2 regions of the Streptomyces sp. NBC_01618 genome follow, and region 1 is predicted to be linked to the other one. Evidence: predicted binding sites of a transcription regulator. Region 1 holds the regulator's gene; the other holds the start of a gene.
What was found. The regulator HspR, encoded in region 1, represses chaperone genes until heat shock. The targets are predictions, from matches to a motif close to TTGAGNNNNNNNNNCTCAA.
Positions count from the first base shown of each region.

Region 2: a site for HspR is predicted at 8,934-8,952, ahead of lon (endopeptidase La). Genes of this name have one in related genera too.

Region 1 is NZ_CP109297.1:3,720,904-3,736,764, forward strand. It holds gene OH735_RS17375 (pyridoxamine 5'-phosphate oxidase family protein) at 1-157, shown strand, start outside; gene OH735_RS17380 ((2Fe-2S)-binding protein) at 296-616, opposite strand; gene OH735_RS17385 (5'-nucleotidase) at 613-843, opposite strand; gene OH735_RS17390 (helix-turn-helix transcriptional regulator) at 975-1,961, shown strand; gene OH735_RS17395 (LuxR C-terminal-related transcriptional regulator) at 2,116-3,096, shown strand; gene OH735_RS17400 (heat shock protein transcriptional repressor HspR) at 3,449-3,895, opposite strand; gene dnaJ (molecular chaperone DnaJ) at 3,897-5,081, opposite strand; gene grpE (nucleotide exchange factor GrpE) at 5,175-5,822, opposite strand; gene dnaK (molecular chaperone DnaK) at 5,819-7,660, opposite strand; gene OH735_RS17420 (sugar transferase) at 7,934-8,731, shown strand; gene OH735_RS17425 ((Fe-S)-binding protein) at 8,834-11,101, shown strand; gene OH735_RS17430 (Yip1 family protein) at 11,297-12,211, shown strand; partial or broken gene OH735_RS17435 (phosphoribosyltransferase family protein) at 12,362-12,559, opposite strand; gene OH735_RS17440 (SMI1/KNR4 family protein) at 12,734-13,456, shown strand; partial or broken gene OH735_RS17445 (phosphoribosyltransferase) at 13,802-13,957, opposite strand; gene dcd (dCTP deaminase) at 13,964-14,539, opposite strand; tRNA gene OH735_RS17455 (tRNA-Gly) at 15,005-15,078, shown strand; gene OH735_RS17460 (hypothetical protein) at 15,334-15,492, shown strand; gene OH735_RS17465 (LAETG motif-containing sortase-dependent surface protein) at 15,609-15,861, opposite strand, start outside.
Region 2 is NZ_CP109297.1:5,477,712-5,493,572, reverse strand. It holds gene OH735_RS25625 (nitrate- and nitrite sensing domain-containing protein) at 1-2,540, opposite strand, end outside; gene OH735_RS25620 (hypothetical protein) at 2,907-3,692, shown strand; gene OH735_RS25615 (MarR family winged helix-turn-helix transcriptional regulator) at 3,781-4,263, opposite strand; gene OH735_RS25610 (lysozyme) at 4,505-5,362, shown strand; gene OH735_RS25605 (polysaccharide deacetylase family protein) at 5,585-6,343, shown strand; gene lon (endopeptidase La) at 6,488-8,911, opposite strand; gene OH735_RS25595 (nucleotidyltransferase) at 9,178-10,014, shown strand; gene OH735_RS25590 (hypothetical protein) at 10,302-10,829, shown strand; gene OH735_RS25585 (spermidine synthase) at 11,079-11,801, shown strand; gene OH735_RS25580 (response regulator transcription factor) at 12,025-12,762, shown strand; gene OH735_RS25575 (ATP-binding protein) at 12,759-13,835, shown strand; gene OH735_RS25570 (multifunctional oxoglutarate decarboxylase/oxoglutarate dehydrogenase thiamine pyrophosphate-binding subunit/dihydrolipoyllysine-residue succinyltransferase subunit) at 14,093-15,861, shown strand, end outside.

The DNA of each region.
Region 1 (15,861 bases):
GGCGACCCTGGAGGGCCGTGCGACGGTACGCACGGAACCGGACGTGGTCGCCGACGCGGTACGCCGCTACGCGGAACGCTACGAACGCACCCCGGCACCCAACCCGGACCGCGTCGTCATCGAGATCACCCTGGACCGGGCGCTCGGCAGGGCGTGAGCAGGACTGCGGACTTCCGGGGCTCCCCCGGGGCTTGCGACCCAGGGCCCGGACAGCACAACGGCGCCATCGTGTTCAGGTCACGATGACGCCGTTGTGTGGGGGAGTGCCGAGCGACGTGTAACGACGGGGGATCGCTCAGGCACTGCGGGAGGTGGCGGAAATGGTCTCTGGCTCGAACAGCTGGTGGTCCCGACGGTCGAGGTTGACGAAAATCATGTCGTACCGAATCGCGCAGCGAACGGGCTGCGGGGCTCCACGCGGCTTGCGGAGGCAACGGTAGGCACGCACTTCGTCGTCTTCCTCGCGTGCGACAACGATGGGGTCGCCGAACAGAGTGACCATCAGCGAGTCGCCACAGCGGGGGATGGCAGTGACGAGATCGATGAAATGCCAGCCTGATCGGTAGGCCGTGGCCATTTCCCGCCGGAAGGTCCGGTCGTCCGGCGGGATGGTCACGCGCTTGCCGACTTCCCTGGAGCTATGTCCCAGGCAAGGTCGGATGTCCGCGCGCCCGTGACGTCGGCGGGGAGCGCGTCCCAGGCGAGGTCGGGGGGCGCCACGGCCTGAACCTGCGCCCCTGCCGGCGCACTGTCCCAAGCAAGGTCCAGGGTGCCGATCGCACCGAATGTCAGCCCGGCGGAGAAGGCCGCAGCAAGCACCGAGCGAAGCATCTTGTTACTCATAGTGGGCTTCGTCCTCACTTCCAAGGTTTCCTCTCCCCCGCATGACAAGACGATTGCTCATTGAGGCACGTCAATGCCACAGAAGCGATGCATCATGTTCCTGCAGATGCATGTTCCTGGGGGGTGGGCAAATGGTCACAAATGAAGCAAACGCGACACATCCCCACTCCGTCAGCGCTCTGTGCGACGAGGGAGCGCGGCTGTACGCCAGCGCGCTGAGCGTAGGCAAGATAGCGCGCACCGAGGTGGCGCCGGCCCCCTGCCTGCTGGAGTTCGCGCTGCTGCACCCCGACCCCGACGACGACACCTGGCTCCGGCCGGCGCCGCCGTCCGCCGCACTGACTCAACTGCTGCACCCGATAGAGCGTGAGATCCAGGACCGTCGACGCCTCACGGTCGAACTGACGGATGCGTTCGAACCCTTCATGGCCATCAGCGCCCAGGCGCCGCCGACCACTCATGCGATCACGGTGCTCGAAGGCATTGACCGGATCAATGCGTCCATCGAACTCGCCCTGACCGAGTGCAAGTCGGAAGTCCTCACCATCCAGCCCGGTGGCGGGCGCAGCGAGGACGCGCTCAACATCGCGATAGAACGCGGAAACATTCTCACGCAACGCGGCGTCGGCATGCGCACCCTCTATCAGCACACCGCCCGGCACAGCCACGGAACCCTCACGTACGCGGCACGCATGGCAGAGGGGAAGGTGGAGATCCGCACTCTCGAAGAGCTCATAGAACGGCTCATGATTTTCGATCACACCGTCGCTTTCATCCCCGCCACGGACGATCGGAGAGTGGCGCTGGAACTGAGACACCCAGGCATTGTGGAGTACCTCGTCAGCGTCTTCGAGCAGTTCTGGCAGCGTGCGGTCCCACTGCAGGAGCAGATCCCGTACGACCCGACGCTCGAAGGCATCTCCGGGGTGCGGCACTCCATCGCGAAACTCCTCGTCGAAGGTCACGTCGACGAGGCCATCGCCCGCCGCCTCGGCATGAACGTACGAACGTGCCGCGCACATATCGCCAAACTCAGCGCCGCTCTCGGCAGCAACAGCCGGGCACAGCTCGGTTACCTGATAGCCCGGTCAGGAATCCTGGAACAGGGACCGGACTGAGCCGGACCAAGGGGGACCGCAACCGCAATACGGGGGAGAGCGACCGCGGCCCCCGACGCCGGAGAGGTTCATCACCGGGTACGACGAGCCTCTCCCGCCACCTACGCTTTCACCACCGTCATCTTGTTGCATTGCCGGAAGTGGGGGGTCACAGATGGGCAGAGACGAGGACGAAATCGCACACTCCCACAGAGACGGCGCATTGTGCGAGGCGGCCCTCCGGCTCTACGCCGAGGCACTGAGAACCGGACGGATCGCGCGGGCCGCACTGGAACCCGCCCCCTGCCTCACCGAGATGGCACTGCTTCACCCCGATCCACAGGACAGCGCCTGGATGCGTCCCGTACCGCCCTCGTCCGGCCTGGCCCATTTGCTGCAGCCCATCACCCGGGAGATCCACGAGCGGGTACGAATGGCCGCCTCGCTCACCGAGGCACTGGCGCCACTGGCCTCCATCGCGAGCGAGGATCCCAACCTTGCCATCACCGTGCTCGAAGGCATGCCTCTGATCGAGTCGGCCATTGTCGACACCACGCGTGAGGCCAGGCAGGAAATCCTCACACTGCAACCCGGCAGCACCCGGCCGCCCGAGCAGCTTCAACTCGCCCTGACGAACGCCAGGTCGACGCTGGACCGCGGCATCCCTCTCCGCCACATCTACCAGCACTCGGCGCGCTACAGCCCGGAACTCAGGTCCTACGTGGACCAGATACCCGCAGGAATTCTGCAGGTGCGTACCCTGGAGCAGACCGTCGAGCGCCTCCTCGTCTTCGACCGCGCCGTGGCCTTCATCCCCGCCACCCCCGAACGCGACGTGGCCCTGAAGATCCGCCACCCCGCACTGGTCCGCTACTTCGTCCAGGTCTACGAAGTCCTGTGGGCGCAGGCCACCCCGCTCACCGAGAACCTGCCGGCAACGGCTCCCGGCGCCTCCGTCACCGCCGTCCAGCTCAGCATCGCCCGCCTCCTCGTCGAGGGCCACGTCGACGAGATCGTGGCCCGCAAACTGGGCATCAGCGTCCGCACCTGCCGCGCACACATCTCCCGGCTCATGCGGACGCTCAACGCCTCCAGCCGGACTCAACTCGGGGCACGCCTCGTCCAGTCGGGGATGGTCGACGCAGAGTCTCGCTGACGTCCGAACTCGCGGGTGTGGCCGAGGCCGGCCGGCCATCGACCTGCGCACCGGCCGCGATCCACCCCACAGCCCCGCTCAGTCGCACGGTCCACACCAGTACAGAACGCAACCCCCGCCCCTTCCTCCCGCCCGCCAGCCTCGAGCCCCTGTCGGCGCTCAGCGCTCAGCACGCCGGAGCCTCCCACAACTCCACGGCGACGCACGGGGATTGGACCCGGCGCGAGATCGACCCGTCGCCCCAAAGGGCTCGATGGACCGGATGGTCTCGATGAACAAAGGACAAAGGCCCGTCACCCGTGAAACACACGGGTGACGGGCCTCGTCCGTCGTGCGGGTACGCCGGTCCCGCTCAGTCCTTCGGCCGTTTCGGCCGCCAGACCACCAACGCGCTGGTCTGCTGCACGTCCTGGTACGGCACCAGATCGCGCCGGTACGACGCATGCACCTGGGCCTCACGCTGCTGCATCGCCGCCGCCGCACCGTCCACGGCCGCCGAGAGTTCAGCGACACGCTGCTGGAGGGCCGCGACCTGGTTCTCCAGCTCGATGATGCGCTTGATACCGGCGAGATTGATCCCCTCGTCCTGCGACAACTGCTGTACGGTACGCAGCAGTTCGATGTCACGGGCCGAGTAACGCCTGCCACGCCCGGCCGTCCGGTCGGGCGAGACCAGGCCGAGACGGTCGTACTGGCGCAGCGTCTGCGGATGCAGGCCCGAGAGCTGGGCCGCGATCGAGATCACGTACACCGGTGTTTCATCGGTCAGTTCGTACGGATTACGTCGTCGGCCGTCCACCTCAAGCTCCCTTCGCTGCCTGGAAGATCTCTGCCCGCGGGTCACGGCCCGCAGTCGCCTTCCGGTAGGCCTCCAGCGCTTCCCTGGCCTCGGCGCTCAGCTCCCCGGGCACCGACACCTCGACGGTCACCAGCAGGTCGCCCCGGGTGCCGTCCTTGCGTACCGCGCCCTTGCCCCGGGCGCGCATCGTGCGCCCGTTGGGGGTACCGGCCGGCAGCTTCAGGGTGACCGGCGGGCCGCCGAGCGTGGGCACCTTCACCTCGCCGCCGAGCGCCGCCTCCGTGAAGTCGACGGGCACGGTGACCGTGAGGTTGTCGCCCTTGCGGCCGAAGACCGGGTGGGCGTCGACATGGACCACGACGTACAGATCGCCGGCCGGTCCGCCACGCTCGCCCGGACCGCCCTTGCCGCGCAGCCGGATCCGCTGACCGTCAAAGACGCCCGCCGGGATCCTGACCTGCATGGTCCGGGAGGACTTCGCCCGTCCACTGCCCTTGCAGACATCGCAGGGGTCCTGGGCGATGAGGCCCCGGCCCTTGCAGTCCACGCAGGGATCGGTGAGCGAGAAGCCGCCGCCGGTGCCGCGCGACACCTGGCCGGTACCGAGACAGGTCGGGCAGACCCTGGGGGTGCCGTTCTTGTCACCGGTGCCGGAACACGCCTTGCACGGCGCCTGGCTGGACATCCGCAGCGGGACCGTGGCCCCTTCGACCGCCTCGGTGAAGCTGAGCGTCACCTCGGACTCGATGTCCTGGCCGCGGCGCGGCTGCACCCGCGTCCCCGTGCCGCCCCGGTTGAACAGACCGCCGAAGACATCGCCCAGACCGCCGCCGCCGAAACCGCCGGCTCCGCCGCCCTGGCCCCCGCCCTGGGCCCCTCCGAAGAGGTCGCCCAGGTCGAAGTTGAAGTTGCCTCCCGCGCCCGGGGGGCCGGCCCGGAAGCCGCCGTTGCCGAAGAGGGCGCGCGCCTCGTCGTACTCCTTGCGCTTCTTGCTGTCGCCGAGGATGTCGTTCGCCTCGGAGATCTCCTTGAAGCGCTCCTCCGCCTTGTCGTCGCCCTTGTTGGCGTCCGGGTGGAACTCGCGGGCGAGCTTCCGGTACGCCTTCTTGATCTCGGCATCGGTGGCGTCCTTGGGGACGCCGAGGACCTTGTAGTAGTCCTTCTCGACGAAGTCCTTCGTGCTCATCGACGTCCCTCCTTCCGGACGATCGGCCATACGACCGGCCCGTTGGCCGGTCGCATGGCCGGGCGGTGGGCAGCGAGGTGGTCAGACAGGATGTCAGACCTCCTCGGTGCCACCGCTCTCCTCGTCGGTTGCCTTCTCTTCCTTGGCAGCCGGTGTCGCACCCGGCTGGGGTTCGGCCACCGCCACCCGCGCGGGGCGGATGGTGCGCTCGCCGATCCGATACCCCGGCTGCAGGATCGCCACGCAGGTCGTCTCGGTGACGTCCGGCGCGTACGAGTGCATCAGGGCTTCGTGGATCGTCGGGTCGAAGGGCTCGCCCTCCTTGCCGAACTGCTGCAGGCCCAGCTTGGCGACGACCGTCTCCACCGATTCGGCCACCGACTTGAACCCGCCCACGAGCTCGTTGTGATCCCGGGCCCGGCCGATGTCGTCGAGCACGGGCAGGAGCTCGGACAGGAGACCCGCTACTGCGATCTCCTTGACCGTGGCCCGGTCCCGCTCGACGCGACGGCGGTAGTTCTGGTACTCGGCCTGGAGCCGCTGGAGGTCGGCCGTGCGCTCGTTGAGCGCCGTGCGGACCTGGTCCAGCTGGGCCGTCAGACCGACTGTCTGTACTCCGTCCCCGGCCGCCGGCGCCTCCTCCTCCGGAGAGGAGGGGGCATCCTTCGGCTCAGCTCCGTCGGAGGCAGCGCCGGAGGGGACGTCGGACTTCTCCTCGAAGCCCGGAGTCTCCTCGGTCACACCGCACCGCCCTTCGCGTCCTTCTCGTCGTCCACGATCTCGGCGTCGACGACGTCGTCGTCGGCCTTGGCCTGCTGAGCGCCCGGCTGCGGGTCGCCGTCGGCCTGGGCGTTGGCGTACATCGCCTGGCCCAGCTTCTGGGAGATGGCCGCGACCTTCTCGGTGGCGGTACGGATCTCGGCGGTGTCCTCGCCCTTGAGCTTCTCCTTCAGCTCGGTGAGCGCGGTCTCCACCTCCGTCTTCACGTCACCGGGGACCTTGTCCTCGTTGTCCTTGAGGAACTTCTCCGTCTGGTAGACGAGCTGCTCGCCCTGGTTGCGGGACTCGGCGGCCTCGCGGCGGCGGTGGTCCTCCTCCGCGTACTGCTCGGCCTCCTCACGCATCCGGTTGACCTCGTCCTTCGGCAGCGAGGAGCCGCCGGTGACGGTCATCTTCTGCTCCTTGCCGGTGCCGAGGTCCTTGGCGGCGACGTGCATGATGCCGTTCGCGTCGATGTCGAACGCGACCTCGATCTGCGGGACGCCGCGCGGGGCCGGCGGCAGGCCGGTCAGCTCGAACATGCCGAGCTTCTTGTTGTACGCCGCGATCTCGCGCTCGCCCTGGTAGACCTGGATCTGGACGGACGGCTGGTTGTCCTCGGCCGTCGTGAAGATCTCGGAACGCTTGGTCGGGATCGTGGTGTTGCGCTCGATGAGCTTCGTCATGATGCCGCCCTTGGTCTCGATACCGAGGGACAGCGGGGTGACGTCGAGCAGCAGGACGTCCTTGACCTCGCCCTTGAGGACACCGGCCTGGAGCGAGGCACCGATCGCGACGACCTCGTCCGGGTTCACACCCTTGTTGGCCTCCTGGCCACCGGTCATCTCCTTGACGAGCTCGGCGACGGCCGGCATACGGGTCGAGCCACCGACGAGAACGACGTGGTCGATCTCGGTGAGCTGGATGCCCGCGTCCTTGATGACGTTGTGGAACGGCGTCTTGCAGCGGTCCAGAAGGTCGGCGGTGAGCTGCTGGAACTGCGAGCGCGTGAGCTTCTCGTCCAGGTGCAGCGGGCCCTCGGCGGACGCCGTGATGTAGGGCAGGTTGATCGACGTCTCGGTCGAGGACGAGAGCTCGATCTTCGCCTTCTCGGCGGCCTCGCGCAGACGCTGGATCGCCATCTTGTCCTTGGACAGGTCGACGCCGTGCCCGTTGGCGAACTGCTTCACCAGGTAGTCGACGACGCGCTGGTCCCAGTCGTCACCACCGAGGTGGTTGTCACCGTTGGTGGCCTTCACCTCGACGACTCCGTCGCCGATCTCCAGCAGCGATACGTCGAACGTGCCACCACCGAGGTCGAAGACGAGGATCGTCTGGTCGTCCTTGTCGAGCCCGTACGCCAGCGCGGCGGCCGTCGGCTCGTTGACGATACGCAGGACGTTCAGGCCCGCGATCTCGCCGGCCTCCTTCGTCGCCTGACGCTCGGAGTCGTTGAAGTACGCGGGAACGGTGATGACCGCGTCGGTCACCTTCTCGCCCAGGTACGACTCGGCGTCCCGCTTCAGCTTCTGCAGCACGAAGGCGCTCATCTGCTGCGGGTTGAAGCTCTTGCCGTCCAGGTCGATCTTCCAGTCAGTGCCCATGTGGCGCTTGACGGAGCGGATGGTCCTGTCGACGTTGGTCACTGCCTGACGCTTGGCGACCTCACCGACCAGCACCTCGCCGTTCTTCGCAAAGGCGACGACGGACGGCGTGGTCCTGGCGCCCTCTGCGTTGGTGATGACGGTGGGCTCGCCGCCTTCGAGAACGCTGACGACGGAGTTAGTCGTGCCCAGGTCGATGCCGACCGCACGTGCCATTTCAGTTCCTCCAACTTGACTACTTGAGTGCAACTGACTCAAGAATGCACGACAGCCGCCCCAGTGTCAACAGAGTTGAGTCGAGTGGACTCAACTATCGTGCACGCACCTCGCGCGCACCGAGAGATCACCAACGACACCCACCCGCTCCGCGGGCCGGGCAACCCCGCCCATCATCGCGCCATGGGATCGTTCTGTCACAAAATGTCGCGAGTCAGGCAAAACCGGCAATCGATGCGCTCGATCCGCCCGACCCCCAGGCAGGTGCGAACGATGCAGAGACAGAGACAACTGAGGCAGGGGCGGGGGCAGGGGCGGAGGCAGGGGCGGAGGCAGGGGCGGAGGCAGGGGCAGAGGCAGACAGAGCGGGTACGGCGGTGGCTGCGGGCGCGGACGCAGGCACGACGATGGGCACCGGTACGGCGATGGGCGTCGGCACGCCGATGGGAGCGCCCGTCGGCCAAGCGCGTACTGGATCTGACCCTCGGCTCGATCCTGCTGGCACTGGCCGCCCCTCTGCTCGCCGCGGGCGCCCTCGCCCTCGCGGCACGGCGAGCCCCCGGCGGGGTGCTGACCCGGTCGCCCCGGATCGGCCTGAACGGCCACCTCTTCGTACTGCGCTCGCTGCGCACCCGGCGACTGCGGCTGGATCTGCTCTCCCGGCTGCCGCACGTCGTACGGGGAGACCTCTCCCTGGTCGGGCCGGAACCCCTGACGCCGGACGACGAACGGGCCGCCGAAACTGTCGGCCCGAGCACAGCCGACACCCCCGCACCCGCCACCGCATCCGCCACCGCCACCGCCCCCACTGCGAGACACTGGCGGCAGGAACTGAAACCGGGCCTCACCGGCCTGGCGCAGGTACGTTCCCGTTCCGGAATGCCGTGGGACGAACCCGCCCTGCTCGACCAGCACTATGCCGAGCACCACTGGGTGGGACTCGACCTGGCCATCCTGGCGAGAGCCGTGCAATCTCCCCTGTACCGGGCGGTCCACGGACTCACCCGGCGTGGCAAGGCGCACCTGAGCGACACAGATCACCGCCGGTGTGGCTACAGCGCGGCGGAATAAGTGGATAGTGTCAGCACAGACTGATTAAGTTACTGCTTAGTAATCGCCAGTATTCCCTTGTAGACGCTGGATCCCACCCTCGCAGGCCCGAGGAGCCCCCAAATGCAACTCGCCGCGATCATCGTGTCGCTGGTGCTGACTGTGGTCGGCGTTGCGCTCATCGCCCGAGCCGTCGCGCAGATCTACCGGTTCGTCACGCTCGGACAGCCGGTCCCGGCGGGCAGCCGCACCGACAATCCGAAGCAGCGCACGATCACCCTGGTCAAGGAGTTCCTCGGCCACACCCGGATGAACCGGTGGGGGATCGTCGGCTTCGCGCACTGGTTCGTCGCCATCGGCTTCCTGACCCTGCCGCCGACGCTGCTCCAGGCGTACGGACAGCTCTTCAAGGCCGACTGGGTCCTGCCGATCATCGGCGACTGGCCGCCGTTCGAGATGTACACCGAGTTCATCGGTCTGATGACGACGGTCGGCATCCTCGTGCTGATCGCGATCCGGCTGCTGAACCTGCCCTCGCGGGCCGGTCGCAAGTCCCGCTTCGCGGGCTCCAAGGCCTGGCAGGCGTACTTCGTCGAGTACGTCATCCTCGTCATCGGCCTGGCGATCCTGACCCTGCGCGGGCTTGAGGGCGCGATCCACCACGTGGACGGCTACGAGGCGTCGTACTTCATCTCGTACCCCCTGGTCCTCGCGTTCAAGGGCCTCGCGCTCGGCACGCTGCAGAACCTCATCTACTTCACCGCGATGATCAAGATCGGCACCTCGCTGATCTGGATGATCACGGTCTCGCTCAACACCAATATGGGTGTCGCCTGGCACCGTTTCCTCGGCTTCCCGAACATCTGGTTCAAGCGGAACGCGGACGGCGCGGTCGCGCTCGGCGCGCTCCAGCCGATGACGTCCGGCGGCAAGGAGATCGACTGGGAGGACCCGGCCGAGGACGCGGTCTTCGGTGTCTCCCAGGTCGAGCAGTTCTCCTGGAAGGGCATCCTCGACTTCTCCACGTGTACGGAGTGCGGTCGCTGCCAGTCGCAGTGCCCGGCCTGGAACACGGGCAAGCCGCTCTCCCCGAAGCTCCTGATCATGTCCCTGCGCGACCACGCGCACGCCAAGGCCCCGTATCTGCTGGCCGGCGGCGGCAAGGACATGGAGGGCAACGAGAAGGCGTCCGAGGAGCAGCTGAAGGACGTCCCGGCCGCGGCTCTCGCCGAGGCCGAGCGGCCGCTGATCGGCACGGTCGAGGAGAACGGTGTCATCGACCCGGACGTGCTGTGGTCCTGCACCACCTGCGGTGCGTGCGTGGAGCAGTGCCCGGTCGACATCGAGCACATCGACCACATCGTCGACATGCGCCGCTACCAGGTGATGATCGAGTCCGCGTTCCCGTCCGAGGCGGGCACGATGCTCAAGAACCTGGAGAAGAAGGGCAACCCCTGGGGGCTCGCGAAGAAGCAGCGCGTCGAGTGGACCAAGGAGGTCGACTTCGAGGTCCCGATCGTCGGCAAGGACGTCGAGGACCTGTCCGAGATCGACTACCTGTACTGGGTCGGCTGCGCGGGCGCTCTGGAGGACCGGGCCAAGAAGACCACGAAGGCTTTCGCGGAGCTCCTCCACATCGCGGGCGTCAAGTTCGCGATCATGGGCGGCGACGAGAAGTGCACCGGTGACTCGGCCCGCCGCCTGGGCAACGAGCCGCTGTTCCAGCAGCTCGGCCAGGAGAACGTCGCGATGCTGAACATGGCGTTCGGCGAGGATGACGACGACCCGGAGACGAAGAAGCCGAAGTCGTCGAAGAAGATCGTCGCGACCTGCCCGCACTGCTTCAACACCATCGCGAACGAGTACCCGCAGCTCGGTGGCGAGTACGAGGTCATCCACCACACCCAGCTGCTCCAGCACCTCATCGACGAGGGCAAGCTGATCCCGGTGACGCCGGTCGAGGGCCTGATCACGTACCACGACCCGTGCTACCTGGGCCGTCACAACAAGATCTACACCCCGCCGCGCGAGATCATCGCGAAGGTCCCGGGCCTCAGGAACGAGGAGATGCACCGCCACAAGGAGCGCGGTTTCTGCTGCGGCGCCGGTGGTGCCCGGATGTGGATGGAGGAGCGGATCGGCAAGCGCATCAACAATGAGCGAGTCGACGAAGCTCTCTCACTCAACCCCGACATCGTCTCCACCGCCTGCCCGTTCTGCCTGGTCATGCTGACCGACTCGGTCAACGGCAAGAAGAACGACGGCAAGGCGAAGGAGTCGATCCAGGTGGTCGACGTATCGCAGCTGCTGCTGGACTCCGTGAAGACCCCGGCCGACCCAGCCGGGGAGACGGAGACGGCGGACGCACCTGAGCCGGAGCCGGTGAAGTAGCTCGGGCTGTCGTGCGACAGAAGCGGCCGGACCTGCCTCGGGGGCAGGACCGGCCGCTTCTGCTTCCACCCCCTGGACATCCCTCTGCGCATCCCCCTGGGCATCCCCTAAGGGATGTCACAGCTCGGCCGCAATGGCGGGCGAGATTCCCCGGCCCTCTCACCGCACCCGCGCGGACCAGGTACGTTCGATGACGTGGCTGGATTCAGGATCGGACGCGGCCGGGACAACCGCACCCCGCAGCAAGCGCAGCAGCAACCGCGGCAACAGCCGTACGGCACACAGGCACCACCGCCGTACGCGCAGCAGCCATGGCCGCCGACGGGAGGCAACGGCGCCCCGCCCCCGTACAACAACGGCGGCTACGGCAACGGCAACGGCGGCGGCCACGGGGAACCGGAGTACTTCGGCGACCCGTACCAGCAGCCCCACCACCCCCACGGATCACCCCAGCAGGGCGACCCGTACGCCAACTCCCCCGGCCACACCCAGGCGTTCAGCATCGGCGAGGACCCGTACGGCGACGGCAACACCTACCGCGCCGGCCAGGCCCCCGCCCAGCCCGCCGGCCCGCGGCTGCCGTGGAAGGACCTGCTCGCCGGCATCGTGCTGCGCCCGGGACCGACGTTCTGGCAGATGCGCGACTACCCGGTCTGGGGCCCGGCGCTCGTCGTCACGTTCCTGTACGGTCTGCTCGCCCTCTTCGGCTTCGACCAGGCCCGGGACGACGCGATCCACGCGACGATCTCCACGGCGGTCCCCTACGTCGTCGTCACCGGCATCTGCTTCGTCATCGGCGGCCTGGTTCTGGGCGCGGTCACGCATACCCTCGCCCGCCAGCTCGGGGGCGACGGCTCCTGGCAGCCGACCGTGGGCCTCTCCATGCTGATCATGTCGATCACGGACGCCCCGCGCCTGATATTCGCGCTCTTCCTCGGCGGCGAGAACTCCCTGGTCCAGGTCCTCGGCTGGATCACCTGGATGGCCTCGGCCGCGCTCTTCACCTCGATGGTGAGCAAGTCGCACGACCTGCCGTGGCCGAAGGCCCTGGGCGCGTCCGCGATCCAGCTGATCGCGCTGTTGTCGATCATCAAGCTGGGCACGATCTGACGCCCCCACCCGCAAAGATATGGAGGAACCCCTGGTCTCGAGACCAGGGGTTCCTCCATATCTTCATCTTCAGAAGCCAGAAGCACGCACACACGCGACGCGTCACACGTCACACGCCACGCGTCACACGTCACACGTCACATGTCACGCGTCGAGAACCTGCCCGCTGCGCACCTCGGCGACGTGATCGATACAGAAATCGCGCACCAGCTTCAGCGTCTTCCCGGTGTCGGCGACGTCGTCGGCGATCAGAACCTTCTTGTCCGAGAAGTCGATGACATTCGGAACGGGAGCCAGCATCACCGGCATTTCCAGGGTGGTACCCACCCCGGTACAGAACTCCACATCAAAACCGGAAACACCTCCCACCTGCGAAAACGCAAGCGAGAGGCCCTGAAACTCAGCAGAAACTCAGCACAAGTTCCCATCCGCGACCAATGATGAGGCTCATCAAAAACGGCCAGGGCTGCTCGCGTTTCCCCGGACCGTTGCGCGTTCAACGGAGGCGGTAGCGTCTACACCATGCCGGACGCTCTTGACGTGTCTGTGGCGCTGCGAGGCGGAGTGGATGGCCGCTCCTGCGCCTGGGATTTCGTGCGACGCTTCGCCGACGAATGGATGGGCCGCCCATTGCAGTCCGAGGACGGCTGCACCACGGCCGAACTGGACGCTGCGGAGGCCGAGCTGGGATTCGAACTCCCCACCACGTTGCGGGAGGGATACACGCTCTTCGGTCGTCGGAACGACTTGACCAGACAGCAGGATCCCTTGGTCACGCCGGTAGGGCTCTACGTCGACGAGGGCCTCGGCGGCGTCTTGGTCTTCCATCGCGAGAACCAGGACTGCGCGTCATGGGGGATCCCCTTGGACGAAATCGAGCAGGAGGATCCACCTGTGGTCGTGGAGTCGCACGAAGGCTGGCTCCCCTTCCTCGACCGCATGTCCGTGGCCTGGGTGGAGCTGGTACTGAGCGAGTCGCTGTTCGGGCCGGGAAGGCTCTACGACGCCTGTGAGCTGCCGAACAAGCTCCTGCCGAGCCTGCAAGCGCACTACACACGAGTCGACCTGCCTGACCATCCGATGTGGGCCAGCGCGGACGACTCACCCCTGCACTGGTACGCAGCCCCCGGCCGACTGCTGCGCCGTGACGGCCTGCTCGACCAGTGCTGGATCCACGCGCGCGGAAGGACGGCTGCTGACCTTGAGATGATCCGCGCCGACCTGCCAGGCCCGTGGGTCGGCTGATTGGTGGTTCGCCGCCAGACTGAGGAATCACGGCGAGCAGGTCTGGGGAACGAGCGAGCGGCACCTGGCCAGATTCAGAGAGCGCCACCACCAAGGCGCTGGCACGAGTCGGCTCAGGCACGGCGGGCACCCTTGCGGGTGGACTGCCGCAAGCACCGCGTGAAGCCCCCTGGATATCCCGGTAAGGACGGACGGAGTCGCTGCCCCACAGATACGGGATTGACGCTTGAGAGCTACCGGTTCGTAGCGTGACGCCGCTTCTGCGGGGCCACAGTGGTTGCCACACTCAGTAGAAACTCAGCAGAGCGCCCGATTAAGCCTATTCGAACAAATATGAGCAAGTTGGGCATAAGCGAGCCCGCCTGCGACGAACACCCCGCCCCGCGCGATGCTCAGCACGACGTCGGGCTCGAACCCGTCGTCGGCAACGGTCTGCGCCAGCTCACGCACGGCATGGCCGAAACCCTCGTACGTCAGGTTCTCCCGCATCTCGCCGCTCATCCGGCATCACACCTGCGTCCGGTGGAAATTCATGAACGAGCGCGACGCGGTCGGCCCGCGCTGGCCCTGGTACCGCGATCCGTACCGCTCGGAGCCGTACGGGAACTCCGAGGGTGAACTGAGCCGGAACATGCACAGCTGGCCGATCTTCATCCCCGGCCACAGCTTTATCGGCAGCGTCGCGAGATTCGACAGTTCCAGGGTCACGTGCCCGGAGAAACCGGGGTCGATGAACCCGGCGGTCGAATGCGTCACAAGGCCGAGCCGCCCCAGCGAACTCTTGCCCTCCAGCCGCGACGCAAGATCGTCGGGCAGCGAGATGACCTCGTACGTCGAAGCGAGCACGAACTCACCGGGGTGCAGGATGAACGCCTCGTCCCCGTCCGGCTCGACCATGCGCGTCAGATCGGCCTGCTCGACGGCTGGATCAATATGCGGATAGCGGTGGTTCTCGAACACCCGGAAGTAGCGGTCGAGCCGCACATCGATGCTCGACGGCTGCACCATCGACGCATCGAATGGATCAATGCGTACACGTCCGGCGTCGATCTCGGCCCGGATGTCCTTGTCTGAGAGAAGCACGCCCCGAGGATACGCAGAACGCGCGGGCCCACCCCAATCCGGGACCGCCCCGCGCGCCTGACACCGCTCCTACCGCTGCTCGAACACCACAGGCACGGCATGCCGAAGCCGCGCACAACGAGGACAGCGAATGAGCCGCCCGGGACCGATCCGCCCGGACCCGAGCTGCTGCATCGGGAACGAAGCGGTAGCGAAAACGTGCCCTTCGGCACAGCGGACGACGGTGCGCTCCATGGAGTCCATCAAGTCCCTTCCCCAACAAACCGTGGACGAGAACGCCACATTAGGGGATGAACAGGACGCCACTCCAGGCGGCACTCCGACCCCCACGCTACGCCCCCAACTCCCGCCCCCGGCACCCGCATCCACCCTCCCGCACAACAAAAAGGCCCCACGGCTCAAACGCCGGGGACCTGGCATGGGGTAGAGTGTGCAACGCTGCGCGACGGATCAGCGGTGCGCTTTGCGGGTGTAGTTTAATGGTAGAACATGAGCTTCCCAAGCTCAGAGCGCGAGTTCGATTCTCGTCACCCGCTCCATGAAAAAGCCCCAGGCCATCGGCCGGGGGCTTCTTTGTTGTCTGGACCTGTCCGACCTCGCCATGCCCTCCGCGTGCCCCAACTCCGAGAAATGCGCAGGTTAAGCGGCCGCCGCCGCACCACATCGGTGGCGCGGCGGCGGCGAGCCTCGCATATTGAGATCCGTTTCGTGTGGCCTCCGTCACTCCATTGTGGGGAAGCGTTTCGTTTCGTCCGCAAAGTGCTGGGCCATCAAACCACCGACAACTGCGGTCGATGCGCGGCATCAGAGCGGATGCCGCTGCGTCCACCATCCTGCGCGGCGACCCCCAGGCCGAAGATGAGGCCGCTGAGATCAGCGGGTCTCAACTGGAGGTCACGGGCGACATCGGCCAGCGATGTGCCCTCGGCCCGTATGGCTTTATTCGCGAGTGAGTCCTACGCGCCGGGGCGGCCGTGTCACCACAGCGGGCCCGACGCCGCTCGGTGTCGGGCCCGCTGGGCGGTCAGCGCGTGGGCCGGGGTGCCTGGTCGGCACCCCGCCTCATGCGTCAGGCGTGGGAGCCGGCCTTGCGACGGCGTGCGACGAACACCGCGCCCGCGCCGATCGCCAGGGCCGCGCCGCTCGCGAGGGCGAGCTGCGACGTCGCGGAGGACGAGCCCGTGGCGGCGAGGCTGCCGTTCACGGGACCGGCCGACGCGCCGCTCTGCGGCTTGAGGTCCGAGGTGTTCGGCTTGGTCGTGCTGGGCTTGGCGTCGTCGACCTTGCCGGGCTTGCTTCCCGCGGCGGCGATCAGGAACTCG
Region 2 (15,861 bases), 1.8 Mb from region 1:
GGGGCCGGGAACTCGTCGGCGGCGCGCTCGTGGCGGTCGGGGCCGATGGCGTACGGGTCGGGGGCCCTGAACTCGGGGACGTCGTCGAACTCCGGCACCGCCGGGAGCCGGACCTGCATCGTGGTCTCGGCCTCGGCCTCGGCGGCCGGGGCGTTGTCCATCGCGTACCCGGGCTCGGGAAGAGGCGCGGAAACGGGCTCGGAGACGGGCGCGGAGACGGCCGCGGAAAGAGGCTCGGAAACGGCCGCCCCGGACTCGCGGATCGTCTGCTCGGCCGCGGCGATCAGCGGGTCGCCGGGCAGGGCGAGCGTGCGCGTCGGCAGTGCGTTGGAGTTGGCCTCGGCGACCGACCCCGGAAGGTTCAGCGCGGGTGCGTCGCCGGGGACCTTCAGCGGCGGTGGCGTGGCGGCGGGCGGCGCCTTCGGCAGCAGGGCCTGGGGCAGGACGACGACCGCCGTGACCCCGTTGCCCTTGTTGTCGCGCAGCTGGACGCGTACGCCGTGGCGGGCGGCCAGCAGCGAGGTGACCTGGAGGCCGAGTCCGGCGTCGGGCATCCCCTTGTCGTCCCGCTCCCCCGCGTCGAACAGGGTGGGGTCGCCGAGCCGGGTGTTGAGCTCGCTCATCCGTGCGGCCGACATCCCGATGCCCTCGTCCTGAACGGAGAGCATCACCTCGCCGGTCTCCAGCAGCCAGCCGGAGAGCTGGACATGGGAGTCCGGCGGGGAGAAGGAGGTCGCGTTCTCCAGGAGTTCGGCGACGAGGTGGCTGAGGTCGTCGGCGGCGAAACCGGCGATCTGGGCGTGCGGTGGCAGGGACTGGATGGTGACCCGCTCGTACCGCTCGATCTCGGAGACGGCCGCGCGCAACACGTCGACCAGCGGGATCGGGCCCGCGTGCCCGTGCCCGTGCTCGGCGCCCGCGAGGACCAGCATGTTCTCGCTGTGCCGGCGCATGACGGTGGCCATGTGGTCGAGCTTGAAGAGGGTGGCCAGCCGCTCCGGGTCGTGCTCGCGCTCCTCCAGGTTCTCGATGACACCGAGCTGGCGCTCGACGAGGCCGAGGGTGCGCAGCGAGAGGTTGACGAAGGTGTGGTGGACCGTGTTCCTCAGCCGCTCCAGCTGGGCGGTGAGGTCGGCCGTCATGACCTGGAGCTCGGCGCGCTGGAGGGTGAGCGCCTCGCGGCCGGCGATCAGCTCGCCGTGCTCGGTCTGCAGGCTCTCGAAGCGGCCGTTGAACTCGTGGAGCAGTCCGTGCAGCTGGCCGTGCAGGGCGTTGATGGACCGTACGACCTGGGCGAACTCGTCGTTGCGGCCGGTGTAGCGGACCGGTTCGGCGTTGTCGGGGTCCGCGGCGAGGCGTGCGGCGCCGATCCGCAGGACGGCGAGCGGCTGGGTGAGGGTACGGGCCACGGCGGTGGAGACGCCGACGGCGATCAGCAGGCAGCCGCCGAGCAGCGCGATCCGCAGTTCGAGCGCGGTGACGTCGTCGTCGCGGAGCTGCTCCAGGTGCTGGACCTGCGCGGTGCCGAGGGCGGACTCGACGCCCCGCATCCGGTCGATCCGGGCGGAGAGGGCCGCTTCGACCTTCTTGCTGCTGGTCCGCTGGTCGGACTCGGACAGCTCGGGACGATCGGTGAGGGAGTTGAGGTACTTCTCCGCGCTGTTGACCTCGGGCCCGGTGACGGTGGACGACAGCTTGTCGCGGGCGGTGGAGCCCGCGGCCTGGTCGAAGTCGGCGAGCGAGGCGAGTTCGCGGACCCGGGCCTGCTGGGCGGCGGCGCTCAGCTCGTCACGGGTGCGGTCGTCCTTGCTGCTGCCCTGGTCCTGGGTCGGGACGGGCAGTCCGGTGACCGGGTCGAGCTGCGGGGTCGTGGAGGTACGGGGCACGGCGAGCGCGGCGAGGAGCAGCCCGCGGGTGGCGGAGGCCTGCTCGGTGGCCCGGCCGAGGGCGAGCGGGGCGCGGGTGGCCTCGGCGGCGCGCGGCGGGGTCTTCTCGGCGAGTTCGTCGGCCAGGTCGAGGAGCTTGGCGATGACCTCGGAGTACGTCTCATGGGCGGCCAGCGCCGTGCCCTTGCCGCTGAGCGCGGCGCGGCGCAGGGAGGGGATGGTGGAGAGGTCGCGGCGCAGTGCGGCCGGGGCCGCGTCCCTGATCTCGTCCACCCGCTGGTCGACGCGGGCGCTCCGGCTGCCGGTGTCGCCCTTGCCGTCGCCCGCCGGGCCGGACGCCTCGTCGCGGCCGGCGGCGATGTAGGTGGTGACCTCGTCCCGTTCGTCGGCGAGGGCGTGGGCCAGCGCGATGGCCTGCTGGTTCAGCTCGGCGAGGGTGACCAGCCGCTGGGAGTCGTTCAGGTCGGCGGAGGCGCTGAGGGCCGCGGGCGCGCCCGCGGCGATGACGGTGATACCGACGACCGCGACACCGGCGACCAGCCGGCTGCGTACGCGCACTGCGCGCCGGGTGCCCTCGCTCTCGGCGGGTGCCGGAGACGTCACCCCGGAACCGCTGTGCCTACTGCCCTTGCTCCGAGGCCGCTTCTTCTGCACCGGTGCTCGCAATCTTGACTCGTCCGCCCTTGAAGCAGAGGTGACGCACGGTCACATGTGAACGAGCGCCCCCGACCGCTGGTACGGCTTCTGACCATTCCAGTGCTTTTGAGAGGGGGGCGCGCATCAACCACTCCGCCACCTGAACGAGTGAACATCACTCCCGAGTTGACGAACAAGTCTCCCCTCGGAGCGCGTCCGGCACACCTGGCCCGTCGGCTGGAACTTCCGCCCGGGCTTTGGCAGGATGCCCGCCCGCACGCCGTACGGAGCCATTCCTTCCACTCCTGGCATCCACCTGACCTGCCGGTACAGGCCAATACCGGACCGTGCAGGGCTCGTGAAGGCGTCGTGCAGACTGACTGCATGCGCATGGAACTCGCGACCGCCCCCGGCAGCCCCGACCGCCCGAACGAGGACTGGGCCGCGACCGCGCTGCCCGCTTCCGGCCAGGGTGGGACGCTGGTCCTGCTCGACGGAGTGACTCCGCCACCGGGTGACGACGGTTGTGTGCACTCGGTCCCCTGGTTCACCGCACGGCTGGGTGGCGCGTTGGTCGAACTGTCTGGATCGCGACGGGATCTGACCCTCCAGGAGATCCTGGCCGAGTCCATCCGACGCACCGCTGGCGCACACCGCTCCACGTGTGACCTTTCTCACGTGCGGACGCCGCAGGCGACGGTCGTCGTGGCGCGCTGGGACGAACGCGAGATCGAGCACCTGGTGCTTTCCGATTCCGTACTGCTGTTCGAGGCGCCCGACGGGACCGTGCGTCCCCTCCTCGACGACCGGCTGGACCGCCTGCCGCCGGGCTCGTTGGCCAGTGACGCGATCGCCGACACCACGGTGCGGAACAAGGAGGGCGGCTTCTTCACGGCCGCCGCCGATCCCGCCGTGGCGGCCCGCGCGGTCAACGGGCGCACCCCGCTCGACCGGGTGCGGGCGCTGGCCGCGATGACCGACGGGGCGGCCCGATGGACGGAGATGTTCCGCGAGGGCGACTGGGCGGACTGCCTCGGCATGCTCCACAAGGAGCGGCCCCAGGCGCTGATCGACCGGGTCAGGGCGCTGGAGGACGCGGACACGGAACGCGCGTTTCTGCGCCGCGGCAAGACGCATGACGACGCGACGGCGGTCTACGCGCTGCTGTGACGGGCCGCGGCCGGGACCCGGGTCGAACCGGGGCCGGGGTGGCGGCCGGAGCCCGAGCGGGGGACGGCGCCCGGGCCGGGGCCGGGGATCAGCCCTCCGCGCGGGCGTTCAAGTGGTGCAACAGCCGGGCCAGCTCGGCCACCTCGGCCCGGTCCCAGTCGGCGAGCTTGCGCGCATAGCGGTCGCGGCGGGCGTCGCGGACGCTGCGGTAGCGGGCCAGCCCCTCGGCGGTGAGGTGGACGAGAAAGGCCCGGCCGTCGGCCGGATCGGGCTCGCGCGCCACCAGTCCGAGGTTCTCCAGGGCCCGTAGTTGACGGCTCATCGTCGCCTTGCCGACCCCGAAGTAGGCCGCGAGCTCGGTGGCCCGCTGCCGCCCGGCCGACTCCAGCCGTACGAGAAGTCCGTAGGCGGCGGCCTCCAGTTCGGGGTGGACCTCGCGCGCCATTTCGCCGGAGTTGGCCCGCGCCCGGCGCAGAAAGACGGCCAACTCCCGCTCCAGGGCAAGGAATGCGTGGTCCACACCACTTTCTCCGGTGGCGCCGGGTTCACTACCGCTTTCGCTCCCGTGCACGTCAACACCCCTCGTGAGCTTTCCTGCCACTGAAAGTTTCTTCCGCCGCTGGTCATCGCCGCAGCTCGGCCAGTATTTCGCAGGCGTAGACCAACGGCAGCCCCCAGGCCCCCTTCCGCAGCACGGGTCTACGTGCGTAGCGTCATACATGGCATGTTCACACCATGTCATGCCGACAGGGGTACTCCCCGTGCCCCTGGGATCAGCACGTCCCCCCACCAAGGCCCTCGGAGGCACTCACATGCCGGTGCTCAGATCCGCTTCCAGAACATCCCGTCGCTCGCGCTTCGCGGCAGCCGGGACCCTGCTCGCAGCCCTCTCCCTCCTCCTCACCCTGCCCGGCGCGGCGAGCGCCGCGGGCACCCACGACGCCGCCGCGGCGGCCAAGAAGCCCGCCCGGGGCACGGCCACGATGGGCATGGGTGTCATCGCCCACGACGGCCAGGGCGCACTGCCGGGCGAAACCCTCGCCGTCCAGACCGAAGGCGTCGACGTCTCCGGCTGGCAGGGCAACGTCGACTGGGCGACCCTCTGGAACAGCGGCGTGAAGTGGGCCTACACCAAGGCCTCCGAGGGGACGTACTACACGAACCCCTACTTCGCCCAGCAGTACAACGGCTCATACAACGTCGGCATGATCCGGGGCGCGTACCACTTCGCGACCCCCGACACCACGAGCGGCGCCACCCAGGCCAACTACTTCGTGGACCACGGGGGCGGCTGGTCGCGGGACGGCAAGACGCTGCCCGGCGTGCTGGACATCGAGTGGAACCCGTACGGCGCCCAGTGCTACGGCAAGACCCAGGCCGGCATGGTGTCCTGGATCCGCGACTTCGTGAACACGTACAAGGCACGCACCGGACGTGACGCGGTCATCTACACCGCGACGAGCTGGTGGCAGACCTGCACCGGTAACAATTCGAGCTTCGGCACCACCAACCCGCTGTGGGTGGCCCGCTACAGCTCCACGGTCGGCGAACTCCCGGCCGGCTGGGGCTACTACACGATGTGGCAGTACACCTCGTCCGGCCCCTACGTCGGCGACCACAACCACTTCAACGGCGCCCTCGACCGCGTACAGGCGCTCGCCAACGGCTGAGCCCGCCGCGCCCGCACCGGTCACCCCCGTCGCACGGCCGAGCTCCCGGTGACGCACCCAGTCACCGGGGGCTCCACCCTGTTCACGCCCCCGACCAGGAACTTCGCCCTCCGGGCTGAACCAAGGACCCCTATGCACTCGGTGTATACCCCGTGTGTACAGTCCTCCTCTGCCGCACATCGCGTGCCTTGTTCAGCCACGGAGGAGTGACCCGCCTTGTCCATGAAGACGAAGTCGATCGGTACGGGGTTGGCCGCCGCCCTTGTGACAGCGCTCACCCTGACACTGAGCGGCTGCTCCATGCAGACCACCGCGCCGGCCTCGGCGCGCGGCGACGCGGGCTCCGACGCCAAGGGTTCCTTCGGTCCGGTGGACTGCCGCAAGGCGAAGTGCATAGCGCTGACCTTCGACGCGGGACCGGGCGAGGACACCCCGCATCTCCTGGACATCCTCAAGGAGAAGAAGGTGCACGCGACCTTCTTCCTGCTCGGCAAGAACCACGTCAAGAAGTACCCCGACACCGTGCGCAGGCTCGCCGCCGAGGGGCACGAGGTGGCCAACTACACCTGGACCCACCAGATCCTGACGGACAGGAAGCCCGCCGAGATACGCGCCGAGCTGGAGAAGACGCAGGACGCGATAGCGGAGATCACCGGCAAGAAGCCGCGTCTGATGCGTCCGCCGCAGGGCCGCACCGACGACACCGTCTCGGACATCAGCAAGGACCTGGGGCTCTCCCAGATCCTGTGGAGCGCCACCGCCAAGGACTACTCCACGAACGACTCGGCGCTGATCAAGAAGCGCATCCTGGACCAGGCGAGCAAGGACGGCGTCATCCTGCTGCACGACATCTACAAGGGCACGGTGCCCGCCGTGCCCGGCATCATCGACGCGCTGAAGAAGCAGGGCTACACCTTCGTCACCGTCCCCCAGCTGATGGCACCCGCCGAACCGGTCCCGGGGACCGTCTACCGCCCCTGATCGCGCTTTCCGGCCGGAACACGGAAATGGCCCGCCCCGGACCCGTAGGCCGGAACGCGAGAACGGCCCGCCCACCCGTTGCCGGGAAGGCGGGCCGTTCGTACCGGTCGCGCACGTGAGGCCACGTCCGTCACGCCGTGGCCGCTACGCCGCGGCCGGGATCCTCTCCTCGGGCCTGGCCGCGGCGGCCGGGGCGAGGGCGATCTCCAGCACCTGGCGCACATCCGTCACGGGGTGGACCTCCAGGGTGTCCAGGACCTCGGCCGGGACATCGTCCAGGTCCGCCTCGTTCCGCTTCGGGATCACCACGGTCGTGATTCCGGCCCGGTGCGCGGCCAGCAGCTTCTGCTTCAGGCCGCCGATCGGCAACACCCGCCCGGTCAGCGAGACTTCACCGGTCATCGCCACATCCGTACGGACCAGCCGCCCGGAGAGCAGCGAGGCCAGCGCCGTCGTCATCGTGATGCCGGCGCTCGGGCCGTCCTTCGGGACCGCGCCCGCCGGGAAGTGAATGTGCACGCCGCGGTCCTTCAGATCCGCGACCGGCAGCTCCAGTTCCGCGCCGTGCGACCGCAGGAAGCTCAGCGCGATCTGCGCGGACTCCTTCATGACGTCGCCGAGCTGACCGGTGAGGGTCAGTCCGGACCCCCCGGTCTCCGGGTCGGCCAGCGACGCCTCCACGAACAGCACGTCGCCGCCCGCGCCGGTCACCGCGAGCCCGGTGGCCACGCCCGGCACCGCGGTGCGGCGCTCGGCCGGGTCCTGGGCGGACTCGGGGACGTGGTGCGGCCGTCCGATCAGACCGCGCAGATCCGCCTCGGTGACCGTGAACGGCAGCTCCCGGTCGCCCAGTTCGTGCTGTGCCGCGACCTTGCGGAGCAGCCGGGCGACGGCCCGCTCCAGGTTCCGTACGCCCGCCTCGCGGGTGTACTCGCCGGCCAGCTTGCGCAGCGCGGACTCGTCGAGCGTCACCTCGTCCTTCGCCAGGCCGGCCCGCTCCAGCTGGCGCGGGAGCAGGTGGTCACGGGCGATGACGACCTTCTCGTCCTCGGTGTAGCCGTCGAGCCTGACCAGTTCCATCCGGTCGAGCAGGGCTTCCGGGATGGCTTCGAGCACATTGGCCGTGGCCAGGAAGACGACGTCGCTGAGGTCGAGTTCGACCTCCAGGTAGTGGTCGCGGAAGGTGTGGTTCTGCGCCGGGTCGAGGACTTCGAGCAGGGCGGCCGCCGGGTCGCCCCGGAAGTCGGAGCCGACCTTGTCGATCTCGTCGAGCAGGACGACCGGGTTCATCGAACCGGCCTCCTTGATGGCCCGGACGATACGCCCCGGCAGGGCGCCGACGTACGTACGCCGGTGACCGCGGATCTCCGCCTCGTCCCGCACCCCGCCGAGCGCGACGCGGACGAACTTGCGGCCCATGGCGTGCGCGACGGATTCACCGAGCGAGGTCTTGCCCACGCCCGGCGGCCCCACCAGCGCCAGCACGGCACCGCCGCGCCGCCCGCCGACGACGCCCAGGCCGCGGTCGGCACGCCGCTTGCGGACCGCCAGGTACTCGGTGATCCGCTCCTTCACGTCCTGCAGGCCCGCGTGCTCGGCGTCGAGGATCTGCTGGGCGCCGCGGATGTCGTAGGCGTCCTCGGTCCGCTCCGTCCACGGCAGTTCCAGGACGGTGTCGAGCCAGGTCCTGATCCAGGAGCCCTCGGGGCTCTGGTCGGAGGAACGCTCCAGCTTGTCGACCTCCTTGAGCGCGGCCTCGCGGACGTGCCCGGGAAGGTCGGCGGCCTCGACGCGCGCCCGGTAGTCGTCGGACTCGTCCTCCGGGTCGCCGTTGAGGTCGGCGAGCTCCTTGCGTACGGCGTCGAGCTGGCGCCGCAGCAGGAATTCGCGCTGCTGCTTGTCGACGCCCTCCTGGACGTCCTTGGCGATGGACTCGGCGACATCCTGCTCGGCGAGGTGTTCACCGAGCCACTGGATGGCGAGCTTCAGCCGGGCGACCGCGTCGACGGTCTCCAGGAGCTGCACCTTCTGGGCGGTGGTGAGGAAGGGTGAGTAACCGGAATTGTCGGCGAGCGCGGAGATGTCCTCGATCTGCTGGACCCGGTCCACGACCTGCCAGGCACCGCGCTTCTTCAGCCAGCTCGTGGCGAGTGCCTTGTACTCCTTGACCAGCTCGGCGGCGGCCCCGGGGAGTGGATCGGGGACAGCCTCGTCGACCCGCGTCCCCTCCACCCAGAGCGCCCCGCCCGGACCACTGGTCCCGGCCCCGATCCGCACCCGGCCACGGCCGCGGATGAGCGCGCCCGGATCCCCGTCCGAAAGCCGTCCGACCTGTTCGACGGTGCCGATGACACCAGTGCCGGTGTACGTACCGTCTACCCGTGGCACAAGCAGCACCTCGGGCTTGCCGCCGCCCTCGCGGGCTGCGGCCTGTGCGGCTTCCACGGCGGCGCGTACATCGGCGTCGGACAGGTCCAGAGGCACCACCATCCCGGGCAGCACGACCTCGTCGTCGAGCGGCAGCACGGGCAGGGCGAGCGGAGTGACCGCATTGGACTCGGTAGCCATGATCTCCCCTTCGGCAGTCAAGTTGAGCTATGCAGACTCAATGCTTGTGAGCCGCTCATTGTTCCCCGCGGTGTGTTCGCTGTGAGCGATCAGCTGAACGCTGTGCGCACGCCCGGCAGGCCGGGTCCGGTCCTGCGCACATGCACGCAGCGGTGAACCCTGCGCGCGTCCGTTTTGATCCGAGCCGCTCCGGCCTCCGTCGATCCGAGCCGCCCGGCCTGCGAAAACCGGTCGGCAACCGGCCGGAACGCGGGCAGAGTGACCGCATGAACGACTACGGCGACGACAGCGGCGGCCGGGGGCTGAATCCGGACGGGACGATCCGGCGGGAAGGCTCGCTGACCCGGGTGCCGGCGGTGTTCGCCCCCGTGGTGGACGCGGCCCGCGCCCGGATCGCCGAGACGTTCGGCGGCGCCAGGCTGCACAGCGCGTACATCTACGGCAGCATTCCGCGCGGCACGGCCGTTCCCGGCGTCTGCGACCTGGACCTGCTGCTCGTCCTGCGCGCCGAGCCCACCGAGGCCGACCTGGCGGCGGCCCGGACCATCGAGGCCGAGCTGGACGGCTCGTTCGGCCAGATCGACGGCGTCGGCATCCTCCTGGGAGCCGCCGACACCGTCACGAGCGAACTCGAACGCAACGACTTCGGCTTCTTCCTCGCCTGCCTGTGCACCCCACTGCTGGGCGAGGACCTCGCCGCGCGGCTGCCGCGCTACCGCCCCACCCCGCTGCTCGCCCGCGAGACCAACGGGGACCTGCATCTCTCGATCCCCCGCTGGCAGCGACGGGCCGCCGAGGCCACCACGGACGCCGAACGCCGAAGCCTCAGCCGCGGCGCCGCCCGGCGCATCGTCCGGTCGGGCTTCACGCTGGTCATGCCGCGGTGGGGCGGCTGGACCAGCGACCTGGCCGAGTCCGCCGAGGTGTTCGCCGGCTACTACCCGGACCACCCGGAGCGCGTCGAACAGATGCGGACGGCCGCGCGCACGGGCCGTACCCCGTCCGCCGACCCGGCCGTTCTCGCGATGCTCATCGACGACCTGGCTCCCTGGCTGGCGGCCGAGTACCTCGCGGTGCACGGCGAGAAGGCCCCACGTTCCTGACCACCGCACCCCCGGTCACCGGGCCCCGGCCCTGCGCAGCAGTGGCCAGCAGGCCACGCCGAGCACCAGCGCCAGGGAATGCCCCCAGCGCGGTCAGCACGAGAGCGAAACCGAAGACGTACGGGGAGCCGAGCCCGCCGACTACCCACAGGGCGCTGGCGGCTAGATCCTTCGACCATCTGGAGACGTTTGAGCCACCGGCCGATCCGATCCACGCCGCACCGCCCGTCCCTGTCCTCTATATCCGCTCCCGCGCCCTTCCCCTCACCGCCGTCGCCCTGACCGGCATCGTTCTCGTGGCCGCCGGCGCGGCCCACTGGCTGGAAACCAGGCCGTACTCCGACCACACCGCCCGCATCCCGGTCGTCGTACTGGCCCCGCTGCTCGCCTCCGCCGCGATCGGCACCAGCCTGCACGCGGACAGCGACGAGCTGGACCGGACCGCCGTACGCCGCTGGTGGCCGCGCCGGCTGCTGGCCCTGACCGTGCTGACGACCGTGGCGCTCGCGCTGGCGGTCCCGGGGCACCCGGAGGCGTTCGGCGGGCCGGCCATGGTGCGCAACGTGCTCGGCGCGACCGGGGTGGCCGTGGCCTCCGCCGCGCTGATCGGTGCCCGGCTGAGTTGGCTGCCGATGACGGTCTACGGCGGCGCCGTCCATCTGGCGGCACCCCGCACCCACGGCGGCGCGGCGGCGGTGTGGGCGTGGCCGATGCAGCCGGGCTCGCAGGCCGGGGCGTGGGCGGTGGCCCTGACGGCGTACGCGGTCGGCGCGGTCCTCCTCGCGGTGCGCGGCGCACGCCCGGAGGGCGCGTAACGCGCGACCTCGCGCGCCCCCGGACAGACGGGAACAGGTCGGACGGATCCGGCAGTCCGCCGGCCTCCGGCGGCACCGACCGGCCGTGTCGGACGGATCAGGCAATCCGGCGATCCACCGACCCCCGACCACGCCGACCGGCCAACCGCACGGATCAGGCAATCGATTGGCCTCCGGCCTCGTCGACCGGCCAGGATGGCGGGGGCCTTATCCGTCAACCGCATCCGTCATCCACCGGAGACCCGTACCATGCCCGAAATCCACGGCCCCACGTTCCACAGCCCCGTGATCCATGGCCTCGGCACCCTCGCCCCCGTCACCCTCGACCGCCGGGAAGGACCGTGCGGCGAGGTCGTCCTGCGGGAGCGGGGTGACGACTTCGAGATCATCGCCAACGGATGCTTCCTCATGGACACCTCGGACGGGCGGTCCGAGCGGCTACTGATCGACGCGGCGCTGGCCGCGCTGCCCGCGGGCCGGACGGCGCCGTCGGTGCTCATCGGGGGGCTCGGGGTCGGGTTCTCGCTCGTGCGGGCCGCCGCCGAGCCGCGGTGGGGGCGGATCGCCGTCGTCGAGCGGGAGCAGGCGATCGTGGACTGGCACCGGAAGGGGCCGCTGGCGCGGATCTCCGGTGCGGCGCTCGCCGATCCGCGGACCGCGATCCTGACGACGAATCTCGTCACGTACCTGCGCACGACTACGGACCGTTACGACGCCCTGTGCCTGGACATCGACAACGGGCCGGACTGGACCGTCACCGAGGACAACACGAGCCTGTACTCCCCCGCCGGTCTGGCGGACTGCCGGAAGCGGCTCACGCCGGGCGGCGTTCTCGCGGTCTGGTCCGCACAGCCGTCCGCCGACTTCGAACAGAGCCTGCGGAATGCCGGATTCGGCGGGGTAAGGACCGAAGAGATCCCCGTTGCCCGAGGTGTTCCCGACGTGGTGCATCTCGCACTTCGGACAGACTGAGAGCCCCCACCGGGTATCCACGGCCCCCGGACGCCCGGGGGCCAAGCGCCACAAGGCCGACACTCCGCCACTTCGTCGCACCCAAGCCGATACACCCTGCGTAGCCGAGAGCACTCCGCTGCCTTTACGCTGCTGACCGGTGACGGGATCACCCATGACATTCACAAGCGAAGACCGTGCGTCCGGGGGAATGGCCCCCGTGAGAACGGGCAGGGGCGGGGCGATGGAACAGACACACACCACCCACAACGGTGTCGCGGCCACCCCGGGCGCGCAGCGCCGGGTGCTGGTGGTCGAGGACGACGTCACGATCGTCGATGCCATTTCCGCCCGGCTGCGGGCCGAGGGCTTTCTGGTGCAGACCGCACTCGACGGCCCCGCGGCAGTGGACGCGGCCGAGGCGTGGCAGCCGGATCTGATGGTGCTCGACATCATGCTTCCCGGCTTCGACGGCCTGGAGGTCTGCCGCCGCGTGCAGGCCCAGCGGCCGGTGCCGGTGCTGATGCTGACCGCCAGGGACGACGAGACCGACATGCTGGTCGGCCTCGGGGTCGGCGCCGACGACTACATGACCAAGCCGTTCTCGATGCGCGAGCTGGCGGCCCGGGTGCATGTCCTGCTGCGCCGGGTCGAGCGTGCGGCGCTGGCCGCGGTCACTCCGCGCAGCGGCATACTGCGCCTCGGTGAGCTGGAGATCGATCACGCGCAGCGCCGGGTCCGGGTGCGCGCCGATGACGTCCACCTCACGCCGACCGAGTTCGATCTGCTGGTCTGCCTGGCCAATACGCCGCGTGCGGTGCTCTCCCGGGAGCAGCTGCTGGCCGAGGTCTGGGACTGGGCGGACGCCTCCGGCACCCGTACCGTCGACAGCCACATCAAGGCGCTGCGCCGGAAGATCGGTGCGGAGCGGATCCGTACCGTGCACGGGGTCGGCTACGCCCTGGAGACCCCGTCGCCATGACCCGGACCGGTTCCGGATTGCGTCCCTTTTCGGTCAAGGCCAAGCTGGGCACGCTCGTGGTGGTCTCGGTGTTCATCACCACCGGGCTGCTGATGGTGGCCCTGCGCACCAGGACGGAGCTGCGCTTCATCACGGTGTTCTCGGTGATCGCGACCCTGCTGATCACCCAGTTCGTGGCGCACGGCCTGACGGCGCCGCTGGACGAGATGACGACCGTGGCCCGGTCGATATCGCACGGCGACTACACCAGACGGGTGAGCGGCGCCGGGCGGCGTGACGAGCTCGGCGACCTGGCCCAGACGATCAACCTCATGGCGGACGATCTGGAGGCCGTGGACCGGCACCGCAAGGAGCTGGTGGCCAATGTGTCCCATGAGCTGCGGACACCCATCGCGGCGTTGAGAGCCGTGCTGGAGAACGTCGTGGACGGGGTGTCCTCGGCCGATCCGGAGACCATGCGCACGGCCCTGAGGCAGACCGAACGGCTCGGCAGGCTGGTGGAGACGCTGCTGGACCTGTCCCGTCTGGACAACGGTGTGGTCACGCTGAAGGCCCGCCGTTTCGAGGTGTGGCCGTATCTCTCGGGCGTGCTGAAGGAGGCGAACCTCGCCGCCTCGCACCGCCGGCTGCCCTCCGGTTCCGGGAACCACACCCGCAAGGACGTCCATCTGCATCTGGACGTGTCGCCGCCCGAGCTGACCGCGCACGCGGACGCGGAACGGCTGCACCAGGTGGTGGCCAACCTCATCGACAACGCCGTCAAGCACAGCCCACCGCACGGCCGGGTCACCGTCCTCGCCCGGCGCGGGGCCGGGCCGGAGTCCCTGGCGCTGGAGGTCCTGGACGAGGGGCCGGGCATTCCGGAGGCCGAGCGGCACCGGGTCTTCGAGCGTTTCAACCGCGGCGAGGTGCCGTCCCCGCACGGTCCCGGCAGCGACGGCGGTACGGGTCTGGGCCTGGCGATCGCCCGCTGGGCGGTGGATCTGCACGGCGGCCGCATCGGTGTGGCCGAATCCGCACGCGGCTGCCGCATCCAGGTCACTCTTCCGGGGATCCCGCAACCGCGAGGTTGACATAGGGTTCGAACCGGAAGGGCACGTTCTGCGTGTTCTCTTTCAGGGGTACGGTCCAAGGGGCCGTAGCTGCGGCCCTGCGTACCCGAAGTGCAGCGGAACCATGGTTATTTCCCGCCATTTCTTGCGCCGAAACCCGCCTTCTGATGTGACTTGCACGACGAAGACCGGCCCGGCCTGCATGGAACGGCTCGGGAGGCGTAGCCTTGATTTCCGCTGTCCATCACCTTGTGAAGCGGAAGAGGGCGGTTGCCGCCGTGTCGTCTCAGTCCCCCAGTAACTCGAGCATCTCGACCGACCAAGCCAGCCCGGGTTCCGACCCGGCTGCGGCTTTCGGCCCCAATGAGTGGCTCGTCGACGAGATCTACCAGCAGTACCTCCAGGACCCCAATTCGGTCGATCGCGCCTGGTGGGACTTCTTCGCCGACTACAAGCCGGGTACGTCCGGCACGGCGGACAAGCCCGTTCCCGGCGCCGCAGCCGCTGGGGCTGCGGTGACCCCGGCCCCGGCCGCCACCGCACCGACCACCACGCCCCAGGCCCCTGGGGCGCAGGTCCCGGCGCCCGCGGCTCCGGCGCCCGCACAGGCCGCCCCCGCCGTCGCTGCCCCGGCAGCACCGGCGAAGGCCGCGCCGGCCGCGAAGCCCGCCGAGGCCCCGGTGAAGGCTGCGGCGGCTCCGGCCACCGAGGCCCCGGCCGGCCCGGAGTACGTGACGCTGCGCGGCCCGTCGGCCGCCGTCGCGAAGAACATGAACGCCTCGCTGGAGCTGCCGACGGCCACGTCCGTCCGCGCCGTTCCGGTGAAGCTGCTCTTCGACAACCGCATCGTCATCAACAACCACCTCAAGCGTGCCCGCGGCGGGAAGATCTCCTTCACGCACCTCATCGGGTACGCGATGGTGCAGGCCCTCAAGGCCATGCCGGCGATGAACCACTCCTTCGCGGTGAAGGACGGCAAGCCGACCCTCGTCAAGCCGGAGCACGTCAACCTCGGTCTGGCCATCGACCTCGTGAAGCCGAACGGCGACCGCCAGCTGGTCGTCGCGGCCATCAAGAAGGCCGAGACGCTCAACTTCTTCGAGTTCTGGCAGGCCTACGAGGACATCGTCCGCCGCGCCCGCAACGGCAAGCTCGGCATGGACGACTTCACCGGCGTCACCGCCTCGCTGACCAACCCCGGCGGCATCGGCACCGTGCACTCCGTGCCCCGCCTGATGCCCGGCCAGGGCCTCATCATGGGCGTCGGCGCGATGGACTACCCCGCCGAGTTCCAGGGCACCTCCCAGGACACCCTGAACAAGCTGGGCATCTCCAAGGTCATGACGCTGACCTCGACGTACGACCACCGGGTCATCCAGGGCGCCGCCTCCGGCGAGTTCCTGCGGATCGTCGCCCAGCTCCTGCTCGGCGAGAACGAGTTCTACGACGAGATCTTCAAGTCGCTGCGCATCCCGTACGAGCCGGTCCGCTGGCTCACGGACATCGACGCCTCGCACGACAACGACGTGACCAAGGCCGCACGGGTCTTCGAGCTGATCCACTCCTACCGGGTCCGCGGCCACGTCATGGCCGACACCGACCCGCTGGAGTACCGCCAGCGCAAGCACCCCGACCTGGACATCACCGAGCACGGCCTCACCCTGTGGGACCTGGAGCGGGACTTCGCGGTCGGCGGTTTCGCCGGCAAGTCGATGATGAAGCTCCGCGACATCCTCGGTGTGCTGCGTGAGTCGTACTGCCGCACCACCGGCATCGAGTTCATGCACATCCAGGACCCGAAGCAGCGCAAGTGGCTCCAGGACCGGGTGGAGCGCCCGCGCGCCCAGCAGCCCGAGCGCGAGGAGCAGCTGCGCATCCTGCGCCGGCTGAACGCCGCCGAGGCGTTCGAGACGTTCCTGCAGACCAAGTACGTCGGCCAGAAGCGGTTCTCGCTGGAGGGCGGCGAGTCCGTCATCCCGCTGCTCGACGCGGTCATCGACTCCGCCGCCGAGGCCCGCCTCGACGAGGTCGTCATCGGCATGGCCCA